Regions from separate parts of the Paenibacillus sp. MB22_1 genome, predicted to be linked through region 1. Evidence: riboswitches for the same ligand, from Rfam matches in the RefSeq annotation. Region 1 holds a riboswitch; each other region holds the start of a gene.
What was found. Region 1 has a riboswitch for cyclic di-AMP ahead of ACL02P_RS18575 (C40 family peptidase). Riboswitches for the same ligand answer to the same signal wherever they lie in the genome.
Positions count from the first base shown of each region.

Region 1 (4,682 bases):
CGACCGCCGACTTCCAACGGGTGGTTGAGCAAGTGACCAGCCGCAGCTGGAAAGAGTATTTTCAGCAATACGTCTATGACGGGAAAATGGCGGATTTTGCAGTGGAAAAAATTCAGATCACTCCGATCAGCCAAGAAGGCGGCCGGATTTACGAGTCGAACGTAGTCTTTACCCGCAAAGGGGCAACCCACCCGAAGGTTCCGCTGCTGTTTACCTTCACCGATGGTCACACCGTACGCAAGCAATGGAACGGGGAAGATACTCGCCTCGAGATCAAGATGCAATATAAAGCACCGCTGGCATGGGTTCAGATCGATCCGGATTACACCTTAACGGTGGAGAACCTTCACATCAACAACTATCTGAAAGCGGAAGTCCCTGAAACCACGCTGTCCCGCTCCAATATGAGCGTCACCAAGCTGCTTGAAGCGATCCTTGGGGGACTTCTGTGGTAAACCTAGGTCCATACTTCTATAAGGAGGGAAAGAAATGAGTTTCGTTCGTTTGGGGTGGACTGCCCTGAAAAGCCAATTTCCCTCGGTCATCATCTTGTTCCTGTACCAGCTGCTGTGGGGATTGTTCTTGTACAGGTTGGTCGATACCGCGGTAATGGCGCTGCTGCAACGATATCCTGACCCGCCGCCCACTGCGCTGTCGAAACTACTGTTCTTGCTTGAGGGACAAATGAATTTATGGAGCAATCCCGAGGTTCGGCTGTATTGCTGGCTGCTGGCAGGGATGGTCGTCCTGCGCATGATCTTGACTCCGTTGATCCAAGCCGGAATCTTCTACGGCTTCACACCGGCCGATCACCGCAGCCCGGGGTTCCCCCTGTTCCGAGGGATGAAGGAATTTGGCAAACCGGTGATTCTGTTTTACGCGATGGAGCTCGTGCTTACCTTGCTGCCCGCCTTCTGGATTGTACCGAGGCTGCTGTCGCTCTGGCCTGGACTCACCGGTATGGAAATCCCGATGGCAACCTGGCTCACCGGGCTTGGGCTGATTCTTGGCTGGTTCATCTACGGCTGGTTCATCCGGCAGTGCCTGTTATTTGTCCAGTTCGGCTACCTGTTTAAGGCCGGGGTTTGGAATTCCCTGCTGGTTTGCTTCCGAACCCTCTTGCAGGGCATCTCCATCTCGTTGATTCTCGGGGCTTTTGGCCTGATCCTCTTCCTTCTGTTCGGAACCGCATCTTGGGTTTGGACGGGGATGCTGGCCCTGATCCTGCAGCAGGCTTATCCCCTCTTCCGCTGCACGTTTAAGGTCTGGAAGATCGCCTCTCAATTTCATCTTTGGCAGTCAAAGGCACAAAAAAGTTAAAATTTTTTAACTCCTCAAAAACCCCGTAACAACAAGGCCTTCGCCGTTTGGCGAAGGCCTTCAGTCCTATTTCCCCTCTTAATCTTGTGAATTAGGCATTGCCAAAAGATACCTGACTTTGTTACAATAACAGCAACGCAATTTCAGTAACAGTTTTGTAATTATTTTTGTCATCTTTGGCAGGAGATTGGTGCCGGATGTCAAATAAGAAATGTCAGGTGTGAAAAACAAAGCCGAATTCCCTTCACCAGGGAAACGGGGGAACCACTTTGGGTGAATTGATCTCGCTTTAGAGGGATCATAGGGAACCTTCAACCGAATCCTTAAGCTAACCTCGTAGGCATTGGAAGGAGCATAACTTCTTGAAGAAGCGTTTGACGGTAGCAGCAGTAAGTTTTGCCATGCTTTTCACCATTGGAACTGGCAGCGTTTTCGCCGATTCCAAACTGGACAGCGTCATCGGCGGCGCGCTCGGAAGCAGCTATGTTGCGGGCGGAACCACAACCGACGGGTTCGACTGTTCTGGATTTACGATGTACGTCTTCTCGAAGATCGGCATCAAGCTGCCTCACCAATCCGCATCCCAATACAAAATGGGAACTGCGGTTGACAAGAGCGAATTGATCGAGGGCGATTTGGTCTTCTTTAATACTTCCGGTAAAGGCGTTTCTCATGTCGGCATCTACGTCGGCGACGGCAAATTTGCTCATGCCTCCTCCTCCAAAGGTGTAGTCATCAGCAAATTAAGCGAGAAGTATTACGTCGAGCGTTACGTTGGAGCGAAACGGATCATGAGCAACGACAAGTATGAAGATGTGACCGGTGAAATTGCTGAACACGATGATGTTCAATAAGAACTCGCTACGAAGCCCGTGGGGATGTTGATAACAACGTCTCTGCGGGTTTTTTCCTTGTCTTCCCTTCTCCTTCTCCCTAGCCCCAGTCCCTTAGGAACCATTACCCACGAATCGCCTCGCGAAAACAGGCCAATAGAAGCGTTTTTTTCGACAAACTTGTCAACTCTGGACGGCTTTGGTAAAATGAACAACGTAAATGGTAACAACTTTGTAATTATTGTTGTAACTGTTTCTGTGCAAGATCTTGGGTGCAATCTACAATGAAACTGCCGAATTCCCACGCACCCGGGAAGCGGGGGACCCACCATAGGGTGAATTGATTTTCGCTATAAAGGTAACAACTCCCAAACTAATAACTACCATTTCAATCAAGGTTACTTACCTCTATAGCAAATCATAGGGAACCTTCAACCGAATCCATAAGCTAACCTCGTAGGCCTTGGAAGGAGTAAGACATCTTGAGAAAGACTTTGACAGCAGCGGTAACGAGTTTAGCCCTCCTATTTACCTTGGGGGCAGGTAGCGCCTTTGCCGACTCCGCAAAAGCCGAGACAACGACGCTATCCAGTATCGTCGATTCCGTGTACGGGACGCCTTATAAATTCGGAGGCACCACGACAGCGGGATTTGATTGCTCCGGATTTACCCGGTACGTCTTCAGCAAGATGGGCATCAAGCTGGCGCGTGTGTCCGCCGCCCAGTATAAGCAAGGCACACCGGTACCCAAGAGCGAGCTTCAAGCTGGGGATCTCGTCTTCTTCAAGACGACGGGGACGGGCAAAGTATCCCATGTCGGTGTTTACATCGGCAACGGTGAATTCGCTCACGCGTCCTCATCCAAGGGCATCCGGATCGACAAGTTAAGCAATAGTTATTACCAGAACCGCTACGTTGGCGCGAAGCGAGTTCTCAGTAAATACGGTTATTCCGTCTACGCTGCGGAATCGTAATCCATTGATCTATCGGTTTCATCCTGTTCATCATCACTAATTCACCGCTGGGCCGGGTTCTCATTGGAACCGCCTTGCGGTCTTTTTTTATCTGTACTCTTATCTATATAACGAAACAACTGGGAAAAAGGTTGCCGCAAAGCCAAAAATCCCGCGCAAATCTCACAAATTCCCGAAGGGGGGGCAAAAACCTTTACAAGCTGCGTATTTCCGGCTATTGTGAGGATAATGGAACAATTACGACGGACTTTCCTTTAACAAAGGAGGGGCAATATGGACCAATCGATGTCTCCGTTTCGTATCGTGCCGATGGAAGAAGCCCATGGCGCGGAAATTTGCACCTGGCGTTACGATTCTCCTTACGACATCTACAGCTGGCTGCCTTGGGAGCAAATGAAAGCGCTTGACGTGGAGTTTGGGAACCCGGCGATCCGCGCCGAACAGTATGTCTCCGTGTTGAATGAAAAGGGCGAGCTTGCCGGCTTCGCACAGTACTTCCCGATGGAAGGAGTCACCCGGCTTGGCATCGGCATGAAGCCCGAGCTATGCGGCCATGGGCTGGGCAAGCAGTTTGTGAGGACCATCGTGGAGGAAGCCCGGCGCCGTAAGCCGGAAAACCAGATTGACCTTGAAGTGCTGACCTGGAACACCCGGGCGATCCGGGCCTACCAGAAGGCTGGGTTTGTCATCACGGATCTGTACGAGAAGATGACGCCTGGCGGGGTGTCCAAACCGTTTTATTGCATGGTTCATAAGGGGCTGCCTGAATAAAGGCACGCCCCTTTTTATGTCCTGTTTTGATTAAGACTATGACTTATGGTACACAATTTAATGAAAACGGATCATTTTTGTTCCTAATTTGGACACAAAGACTATGATCAACCCGCGTGTTCCGTTATAATGGATAGGTAGCATACATAGGAGGGGCGATTGAAATGCAAAAGTGGATCATGAGCGGTTTGTTCGTCATCGCAGGCGCTTTAGCCCTTGTATTGATGTTCACCTTGCCAAGCCGGGAAGAGGCTGCGCAAGAAGCCAAGCCGCAAATGCCTGAAATCACCATGAACGCAGAACAAGCCGAAGCCATCGTCAAAGCAAATTGCATCTCCTGCCACGGTGATACATTGCAAGGCGGAGCGGGCCCAAATCTGCAGAAGATCGGCTCGGAATTGACGGCAGAACAACTGTATTCCATCATCACTAAAGGGAAGGGCGGCATGATGCCTTCTTTTAAGGATCGCTTAAAGGAAGAGGAAATTGCGAACGTCGCCATGTGGCTTGCGGAGAAAAAATAAAAGCACGAAAAAGCACGACCGCCGGGAATTTACGTTCCCGGCGGTCGTTTTGTTACCCCTATAGTTTCGATCATGCTCTGATTTGGTTAATCCCCTGACCGCATCTTTTCGTAGACCTCGTTATATTGTTGCGCCTCCTTGATGTCAACGGCTGTAATGCCGCCTTCCTCCCAAGAGGTCAAACGGAGCGTTACCGTTTTATAGTCGATTGTGATAAAGGGATGGTGGTTAAATGCTTCCGAGATCGCTGCTACCTCATC
Region 1 covers NZ_JBLADV010000002.1:1,443,408-1,448,089, reverse strand. The annotation lists gene ACL02P_RS18585 (M1 family metallopeptidase) at 1-455, shown strand, start outside; gene ACL02P_RS18580 (hypothetical protein) at 490-1,320, shown strand; cyclic di-AMP (ydaO/yuaA leader) riboswitch at 1,542-1,678, shown strand; gene ACL02P_RS18575 (C40 family peptidase) at 1,683-2,174, shown strand; cyclic di-AMP (ydaO/yuaA leader) riboswitch at 2,435-2,631, shown strand; gene ACL02P_RS18570 (C40 family peptidase) at 2,636-3,127, shown strand; gene ACL02P_RS18565 (GNAT family N-acetyltransferase) at 3,401-3,898, shown strand; gene ACL02P_RS18560 (c-type cytochrome) at 4,063-4,422, shown strand; gene ACL02P_RS18555 (4a-hydroxytetrahydrobiopterin dehydratase) at 4,509-4,682, opposite strand, start outside.

Region 2 (4,682 bases), 1.1 Mb from region 1:
ATTGGGCTTGGCTTTCTCGTGGTTGTCATTTTTTTTGTCTTTGCTCTTATCAGCGTAATTCAACAACTATCTTCTTTTGAGAGAGAGACGCGATTGATTACGGATCATGACATGCAGGTACATAGTCTTGCCCAGTCCATCGAGAAGGATTTGGTGGATATGGAAACTGGTCAAAGAGGATTTGTTATAACCGGTGAAAACAAATATCTGGAACCTTACACCAATGGCAAAGTTAACTGGCAGAGGCATTATGATGCCCTCTATCAGCTTGTTGCAGATAATCCTGACCAACAAGAGAATTTGAAAGCTATTCGTGAAAATGTCGAACACTGGATTCAAAGCTCAGGCGAGGAAGCAATTACATTAAAAAAGGCCAATGACAACAAAGGCATTCAGCAGTTTTTTCAGAACGACCCGGGGAAAGAGGCTATGGATTCCATACGTGAGCAGCTTTCGTCATTTCGTTCCATGGAAAAGCAGCTTACGATGAAGAGAGTAGCGGATCTTGAAAAGAAAAATGGTCAACTCCGGTTACAACTGTACGGTTCTTTCTTTATAATTCTCATCGTATCTGTAATCTCTGCCATCTTTACAGGTACACTAACAACCAAGAACGTACGTAAAGTAGAAAAAGCGATTGCTGAAATCGCTTCTTCCGGTGGCAACCTGACAAAACGAATTACAGTAAAAACCAAAGATGAAACAAAAGATTTGGCGGATCAAACCAATTTAATGTTATCCAGTCTCCAAAATATGATCACTGATATACAAGGCAACACTCTGGAATTGGAACGATCCTCATCCATATTGAAGGCTGGTGCAGAAGAGGGAGCCAATTCCGCCGATCAAATATCTGAATCAGTTAGACGCGTAGCGCAGGGGGCAGAGCACCAAGTCTCACAGGCGCAAGAGATGTCTGCGATCTTGCAACAAATGGTATCTGGACTGGAACAGGTTGCTGTGACGTCAGTCGATGCTTCCAAACTTGCTAAACGAGCACAATCCGTCGCTACGAGAAGTGCCGGTGAGATGCGTGATACTGCGAAAAAAATAAGCAAGATGGAAGAAACATTTTCCGACATTCAAGCTTCAGCTCTAGAACTGGCATCGTTGTCCGAGAAAATACGGGATGTCGTTACATATATTCAGGAGGTCTCCACCCAGACCAATTTGCTGTCACTGAACGCTGCTATTGAGGCGGCGCGCGCTGGCGATCAAGGCCAAGGTTTTGCCGTCGTAGCCGGAGAAATCCGCAAACTGGCAGATCAGGCGGCGTATTCGACTCGTGAAATTCATGAAACTATCGAAGTGATGTTAAACGGAATAAACGGACTGGTCCAAAAGCTAGAAGAGAACAGTCGTGGCGTCAAGGACGGGATTCAAGCCATGTTGAAAGCTGGAGATTCTTTCCAGACTATTACGAACGAAGTGGACAGTTTGAGTGTTCAAGTTATGGATGTTGCTTCTTCTGTGGGGCAAATGTCTGTCGGGAGCAAAGCGATCGAAGGTTCTATTAGAGAGATCACGAGGATTACTGAAGAGACCGCCTCGTTCGCTGAAGAGGTCTCAGCTATGACTGAAGAGCAGGCGGCCACAAGTCGTGAAATGTTCCAAACCGCTCTCCAGCTTAACGAAATGTCAGATTCCCTGAAAGCGTTAGTTGGAAGATTTAAAGTCTGAGTGCAAGTCCCGATTTCCTTGTCTTAAGGAGAACGGGACTTTTTTAGGTGTAAATGAAAGCTTCTTGAAACTGTATAGACTGGAGTTGACATGAATTCTGCCGCTTTCATTACCACTCCACCTCCGGTTGAACGGATACGGATATTTTAGTTGAAGACGTATTGCAGAAGGACAACGTCTTCGAAAACACAATTATCTTCTGGAATGGTGACCAGGCTTTAACTTGTATCTTCCTGTATTAGTTAATTGGACATGGATACTTACATTTCGTAACGCATCCTGATGCAAAACAAAATGATGTTTGGTCTCCATCCGATGCCATAACTCGGGATGGTGTCGATACAGCGGTTCTGCCAAATTGTAGATATCGACCTCACGCATAAAGCCCTTAAGGTAAGTCAGACGAATTTGCCTTTCCATTTTTTTCTTTGCAAGGTCGAGTAATTCTTCTTCGGATATATTCTGATGTAAACACGAAGACCTTGAACTGACGGTAGAATTCGCACTTTTGGCTTCTCCATGACGAGAACAGCTACTGACTGGGTCCCACGTTCGAGATAAAGTGGCGAACGAACCATCTTTTTATACATCCAGGGGAATCCTTTTCCGACGCATACAGGGGCTTCCTTCGTCTTTTGCTGGCCTTCCAGCTTAGCAACGCTGGAAAAATCCATTAATTGCAAGTAAACAATGTACTTTATTATAGTCAATACAAAATTACCCGCCAGACGAAAAGTAAAAATGACGAGAAACGGCAATAACTTTGGCAAGTCTACGCATCATTTAGATTGGGGGCGAAGTTGATCTGCACAATTCCTTATTTCGTCTTTTTCTGGTCTTTTTCTTGAAAATAGAGCTTTGTGGCGAGACGCAATAAAGGATATAATCCATTTGACAAAAATGAATGAAAACAATTGAAAAGATTGGCCGAATTTCGTAATGAAAACGGGGGAACCATATATTTTGGGGTGAATTTCCCGGAGCTTCAACTTCATATATGGGAGGATGAAGCGTCCGCGAATAGGGCAACTGGGCATGTCCGAATCCGTCAGCTAACCTCGTAGGCCTGTGCATCAGGAACCAAACACCGAAAGGCATTGGATTTCCAGTGCTTTTTTTCTTTTGTTCTTTTTCAGAACGACGATGAGGTGAACGCATTGCATTCCAGGAAAATCAACCTTTCTCCGCCGCAGATATTGGTGATCGGCTTTGCGCTCATTATTTTGCTGGGGGCGTTGCTGCTCATGTTGCCAATTTCCAGCACAACCGGGGAACCCCTTCCGTTTGTCGACGCATTGTTCACGGCTACTTCAGCAACTTGTGTTACGGGGTTGGTCGTAGTCGATACCGGCACCTATTTTTCAACATTTGGACAAGTCGTGATCATCCTCCTAATCCAGATTGGAGGGCTTGGGTTTATGACCATGGCCACTTTGTTTTCCCTTGTCCTGAAACGAAAAATATCGTTAAAAGACCGACTCATCCTCCAAGAAGCGATGAACCAAAACTCTGTTGAAGGAATCGTACGCTTAATCCGCAAAGTTTTGTTATATTCGCTCCTTATTGAATCCAGTGCGGCGGTGATGTTTGCGATCCGCTGGTCATTTGATATGCCGATTGGTCGGGCGCTGTATTTTGGAGTTTGGCACGCGGTCTCAATGTTCAATAACGCCGGGTTTGACTTGTTTGGTGGATATCAAAGCTTCACGAAGTACGTTGCTGATCCGATCGTGAACTTTGTTGCGATGTTTCTGATCGTCTCGGGAGGGATCGGATTTATTGTACTGTCTGACGTATTTGAGTTGCGAAAGCGGCGGAAGCTGTCGTTGCATTCGAGGGTGGTATTGACGATGACGTTGGCGCTGATTGTGATCGGGGCGATAGTCATTTTCATCTTTGAGTTCACGAACTCGAAGACGCTTGCTCAACTCAGTTGGAGCGGCAAGATCTGGGGTTCGTTTTTCCAATCGGTGACACCGCGTACGGCGGGAGCCAACACGCTGGATATTGGGGCATTGCGGCAGGCAACGCAATTCTTTATGATCATCCTGATGTTTATTGGAGCCTCCCCAGGCTCGACGGGGGGCGGTATTAAAACGACCACATTTACGATTCTGATCGGCTCGGTTGGCTCAATGATTCGCGGAAGGACTGACCTGGTCCTGTTCCGATTCCGGATGGCCGGGGAACGGGTCTTCAAGGCGCTTACGATCACGATGCTAGCCTTATTCCTTGTCATAGCAGTGGCAATGGTATTGTCTACCACGGAGGACGCGAGCTTTCTATCGATTTTGTTTGAAACCACTTCGGCTTTCGGCACGGTCGGATTGACGATGGGATTGACGGGGAAACTGACGGTTATCGGTAAAATTATCATCAGCTTCACCATGTTCGCCGGTCGGCTCGGGCCGCTGACGCTTGCTTATGCGCTTGGTCCGAAGAAAGGAAAAGAGCTGTACCGCCATCCAGAAGGCAAAATCATTATTGGATAAGGGGAAAACGGGCAAAAATGAAAAAGCAGCAGTTTGTGATCATCGGCTTGGGGCGCTTCGGCTCGAGTCTGGCCTTGAAACTGATGGAGTTAGGGTATGAGGTTCTGGGCATCGACCGGAATGAAGAGATCGTGGAAGAATTTGGCGATCGGCTCACGCATACGGTTGTCGCCGATGCTACAGAAGAAGAGGTGCTGAAGTCGCTGGGGGTTCGCAATTTCGATTGCGGCATCGTGGCGATTGGCACCGATATTCAAATGAGCATCCTGACGGCCATTCTCCTCAAAGACCTGGGCATTCAAACGGTAGTTGCCAAGGCGATCTCCCTTCTGCACGGTCGAGCTTTAGAGAAGCTGGGGGTGGATCGGGTGATTTATCCGGAACGCGACATGGGGGTTCGTGTGGCCCATCAGCTGGTTACTCCAAATTTGCTGGATTATATTGAACTGTCGAAGGAATACAGCATCGTAGAAATGAAAGTTCCCGCTTGCTTGAACCATAAAAGCATAG
Region 2 covers NZ_JBLADV010000002.1:339,477-344,158, reverse strand. The annotation lists gene ACL02P_RS13275 (methyl-accepting chemotaxis protein) at 1-1,680, shown strand, start outside; gene ACL02P_RS13270 (hypothetical protein) at 2,079-2,450, opposite strand; cyclic di-AMP (ydaO/yuaA leader) riboswitch at 2,596-2,762, shown strand; gene ACL02P_RS13265 (TrkH family potassium uptake protein) at 2,829-4,172, shown strand; gene ACL02P_RS13260 (potassium channel family protein) at 4,190-4,682, shown strand, end outside.
Region 2: linked by a shared signal. The riboswitch ahead of ACL02P_RS13265 (TrkH family potassium uptake protein) and the one ahead of ACL02P_RS18575 (C40 family peptidase) in region 1 are both predicted to bind cyclic di-AMP.

Region 3 (4,682 bases), 810 kb from region 1:
ACAGTAACCTAGAGAGGAGAGACACAAAAAAGAGCAGGATGTGTTTTGCTATGCATAAATGGAATGCGGTATGGATTTCGTTGCGATCGTACGTAAGCACGACTTTGCTGATCGCTCTCATGACCATGGTATTAAAACCGTTTGGTCTTGCTTTTGACTTGGTCAATATTGCTCTTATCTATTTACTCCCGGTTCTTTTCAATGCCGTCTTCGGGGGACTGCGTCCTGCTTTCTACGCGGCGATCCTGGGTGTCTTAGCCTTTGATTTCTTCTTCGTGCCTCCTGTACTGAGCTTTACCGTATCAGACTTGCGCTATCTGGTTTCATTTGGCGTCTATTTGGCGGTGGCAGCATTAACGGCCAGCCTAGCGGCCAAGCTGAAGCAGCAGGTCCTCTTTTCCAAGCAAAGGGAAGCTCACACAGCTGCGTTGTACGCGCTTAGCAAGCAGATGAGCGCGATCGCGGACATCCATTCCATGCTGGACAATTTTTCCCGACAAGTTTCGCAGACCCTTGACACAGAAATCGCGATCTATTTGGCGGATGACCAGAATACCCTGAAACTTGCCCATGAGTCTGCCGATCTTCCTGACTGCAGGCAAGAGAATACGGAAATGTCTATCGCAAAGCGAGTGTTTGAGCACGTCGAGACGGCCGGAATGGAAATTTCGCGTTTGAACGAATCTCCGGGTTATTTTATTCCGCTTCGGACCGAAGACCGCACATATGGTATCATCGCGCTCTATCCGAATGAAGCGCGAACCGGGATCACAACCGAGCAAAAGCGGCTCTTCGAGGCTCTCGGAGGCTTGGCGGCCAGCGCAATCGCTCGCCTCAGGCTGGCGGAGGAAGCCCGAATTGCTCATCTAACAGCAGAGTCGGAACGCCTTCGTACTGCAATTTTGGATTCGGTCTCCCATGAACTACGCACCCCTTTGGCAACCATCATCGGCTCGGCAACCGGTCTGATCGAGGGCGGGCATATTTTCTCTGCAGAGGATCGAATGGAGCTTCTTGTCACGATTCGTGACGACGCCCTTCGTATGAATCGCCTAGTGACGAATCTGCTCAGCATGGTGCAGCTGGAGAGCGGGATGCTGCGCCTCAGGAAAAACTGGTGCGATGTGGAGGACTTGATCGGCGTCACGTTATCTCAGGTCAAAGACTTTCAACAACATCGAAAGCTGCGCACCGAGTTGCCGGATGACGGGCCCATTATGGTCCTGGGTGACGAAGTATTGCTAGAGCAAATGTTGGTCAATGTCGTGAGCAATGCGATCAAATACAGTCCGGATTATAGTGAAATCGTCCTGTCAGTGAAAACCGGGGAAGCAGGCGTTGTCATCTCGGTCTCCGATACGGGGATTGGACTGAACGAGGACGAATACGATCGGATATTCGAAAAGTTTTACCGTTCAACCGCTGCGAAGCAAATAACCGGTACGGGATTGGGACTTGCCATATGCAAAGGAATCGTCGAGCTTCATGAAGGAACGATATCGGCGCAGCCGAAGGAACCGCGAGGGACCATTGTAACGATAACCCTTCCCTTAAACAAGCAAGACGACTTGCTTGCAGCAGCTGAAGAAAGGGGAACCACGAATCATGACCATGAATGAACATGGGGCTCGCATTTTGATCATCGATGATGAACCCCAAATTCGAAAGCTTCTGAAGGTAACCCTGCAAGCCCATCAATATGCCATCTACGAAGCCTCGACAGGAGAGGAGGGCCTCCAACAGGCATCCTTGATGTTGCCGGACTTGATCATACTTGATCTCGGGTTGCCGGGCATATCCGGCATGGAAGTGCTCGGCCGCATCCGGGAATGGTCAAATTCGCCGATCATTGTGCTGACGGCAAAAGACAGGGAGGAAGATAAAATCGTCGCGCTCGACAGCGGCGCCGATGATTATGTAACCAAGCCGTTCGGGATGGGAGAGCTCGTCGCTCGAATGCGTGTTGCGCTGCGGCACGTAGCCAAATCGTCGAATGAGCCCATCCTCCAGATCGGCGAGCTGACCATCGACCTGGCACAGCGAAGCGTGGAGTTGAAGGGAGAACGGATCAAGTTGACCCCAACAGAATACGATCTGTTGAAAATTCTCGCCTCCAACGCCGGGAAAGTAGTCACGCAGCGTCAGCTGCTCCAACAAGTATGGGGCAGCCACCACAATGAGACCGACAGCCATTATTTGCGGGTGTACATCGGACATCTACGCAAAAAACTCGAGGAAGACTCGACTCGGCCCAAGTTCATTCTGACGGAGCCGGGGATCGGCTATCGCTTCCTGTCCAGGGAGTAACAGAGTCGCTTACCTCGGCTACGTCCATCCTCCGTTCAAAAACGTAAGAACGGGACCTTCGTGTAGAAATATTGCCGTCTCCGTAAGTTTTTGTCCGATGCATCCGTTTTCGCGCACGAGAAAAGGCTAAAAATCAAAAATAGGCGTTGGATTCGGCTTTTACATTGTCTTGCAAAAAGCGTATGATCTCTATCAACAACTTCAAATTCATTTGAATCGCTGAATTCCCTAAGGGGAAACGGGGGAACCAACAGAAGCCATTAAATGGTTTCACGGGGTGAATTCCTTGTCTGCTTGGCACTTGGAAAGGGTACTCTCAAGCCCTAACCCGACAGCTAACCTCGTAAGCGCATTGAGAGAGAACCGTATCCGAGCTGCGTTTGTCTGATGGACTGACAACAGACTGCCCGAGAGCTTCGTTTCTCTGCTCTTCGGGCTTTTTGTCGTACCCAAAAAAACATTTAGGGAGAGTGGCAAGCATGTTACACGTGCAAGAAGCGGATCCACTGCCGGGTCTTGAATCGCCCGGTTTTCGGTATGAGGAGAGAATCCGTTCCATCGAAGTATTTCGCTTCGATCAAGAGTTGACCCGGCGTTTATTTTTCGAAAACGAAAAAGGTAGCGTGTGCGGATATCTGAAACTATCCGGCAACGGGTTTAGCGGTTGGGGAGAATACCGATTGCCTAATACGAAAAAACCGTTCGACCTCGTCGGATGGGCATCCGTATATATGAATCTGAAAGGTCTTAACATTGCCCAAGCCTTTCAATTGCTACAGGGTAAAGAAGAGAATTGGGGAAGGATTCGAAAAGAGTTGGCCGAATCGGCGTTGATGGACTTGTCATCCACTCTCGAGACCCCTTTTCTTTTGCCACATCACGGTGATTTTCCGATAAAACAACAATATATCATGGAACATGCCGAATCTTACGTCTCATTCTGATCTCGTAACGGAAAGGAGAAATGCATGGTGCAGGAGCTTGTAAATCAACTGAAAGAGGCCTACTTGCAATGATCGGTGAACATCCGCAGGAGGTGGAAGTAAGAGTCATTAAAAACCATATCGTGATCATTGCCAAAGGAACTCCAACAATTGAGCATTCCATCTCTGTCCATACCATACGCGGCAGAAGCATTCATCAGACGATAGTCGAAATGGATCGCGACCGATTGCAAGCGCTGTTGAAACCTAAAGTGGCTGCAATTGTCGGTTGCCGCGTCACTTCCATTCAATCCGACATTTGCATCGGCACCGGGGAAAAAATGGAGCTGATTCATCTGGATTGCGATATCGAGCACAAGTATATGCATGATTAGGTTTGAAGAGACGTTTTATTCCAAGGCCTGTCCGTCAGTTAAGTGGAACAGTATTCGAATTCATAATCGGGAGAGATAATGTTGTCATTATTGGTGATGAAATATGGCGGCAGTTCCGTAGGCGACGCCAAACGGATAAAGCGCGTTGCGCGTCGGATAGCGGACCGAAGGCAGGAAGGCCATCAGTGCGTCGTGGTGGTCTCCGCAATGGGAGATACGACGGACGATTTGATCGAGTTGTCCAAAGAAATCGCGGAGGCAACCCCTTCAGCGCGTGAAATGGACATGCTGCTCAGTACAGGAGAACAAGTTTCGGTTGCCCTGTTGTCGATGGCGCTGCACGCCCTGGGCGAACAAGCGGTCTCTTTAACCGGCTGGCAAGCCGGCATTCGTACAGAAGCCAACCACGGGAAGGCACGGATTATCGACATTCAGGCAGATCGAATAATGAATGCGCTAAATCAGGGGCGCATTGTCATTATAGCCGGTTTCCAAGGAGTGACAGAGAATGGCGAGATTACGACGCTTGGACGCGGGGGCTCCGACACGACGGCTGTCGCGCTTGCAGCAGCGATCCGGGCAGATTTGTGCGAAATATACACGGATGTGGACGGTGTTTATTCAACCGATCCGCGCATCGTCAAGCAGGCCAGAAAACTGAAGGAAATCTCTTACGACGAAATGTTGGAAATGGCTCATCTCGGAGCGGCGGTTCTTCACCCCCGTGCGGTGGAATGTGCCAAACAAAATAAAGTGAAGTTGGTCGTTCGATCCAGCTTTACGAACCATGAAGGTACGCAAGTAAAGGAGGAAACGGATATGGAACAAGGAATCGTGGTTCGTGGCATCGCGTTCGACAAGCCTATTGCGCATGTAAGCTTATTGGATATGCCTACAAACCCAAGCCGACTCGCTGCGGTTTTTAATTCGCTTGCGAATGACGACATTGATGTCGATCTTATCGTTCAAGGCGGAATAAGGAATGGCAAGGCTGACCTGTCCTTTACCGTTAGCCTCGCCGATCTGGAGAAGGCAAAAAGTGTGCTTTATCACATCC
Region 3 covers NZ_JBLADV010000002.1:2,251,689-2,256,370, reverse strand. The annotation lists gene ACL02P_RS22130 (ATP-binding protein) at 51-1,619, shown strand; gene ACL02P_RS22125 (response regulator) at 1,606-2,307, shown strand; cyclic di-AMP (ydaO/yuaA leader) riboswitch at 2,515-2,673, shown strand; gene ACL02P_RS22120 (hypothetical protein) at 2,787-3,251, shown strand; gene ACL02P_RS22115 (Na-translocating system protein MpsC family protein) at 3,320-3,625, shown strand; gene ACL02P_RS22110 (aspartate kinase) at 3,707-4,682, shown strand, end outside.
Region 3: linked by a shared signal. The riboswitch ahead of ACL02P_RS22120 (hypothetical protein) and the one ahead of ACL02P_RS18575 (C40 family peptidase) in region 1 are both predicted to bind cyclic di-AMP.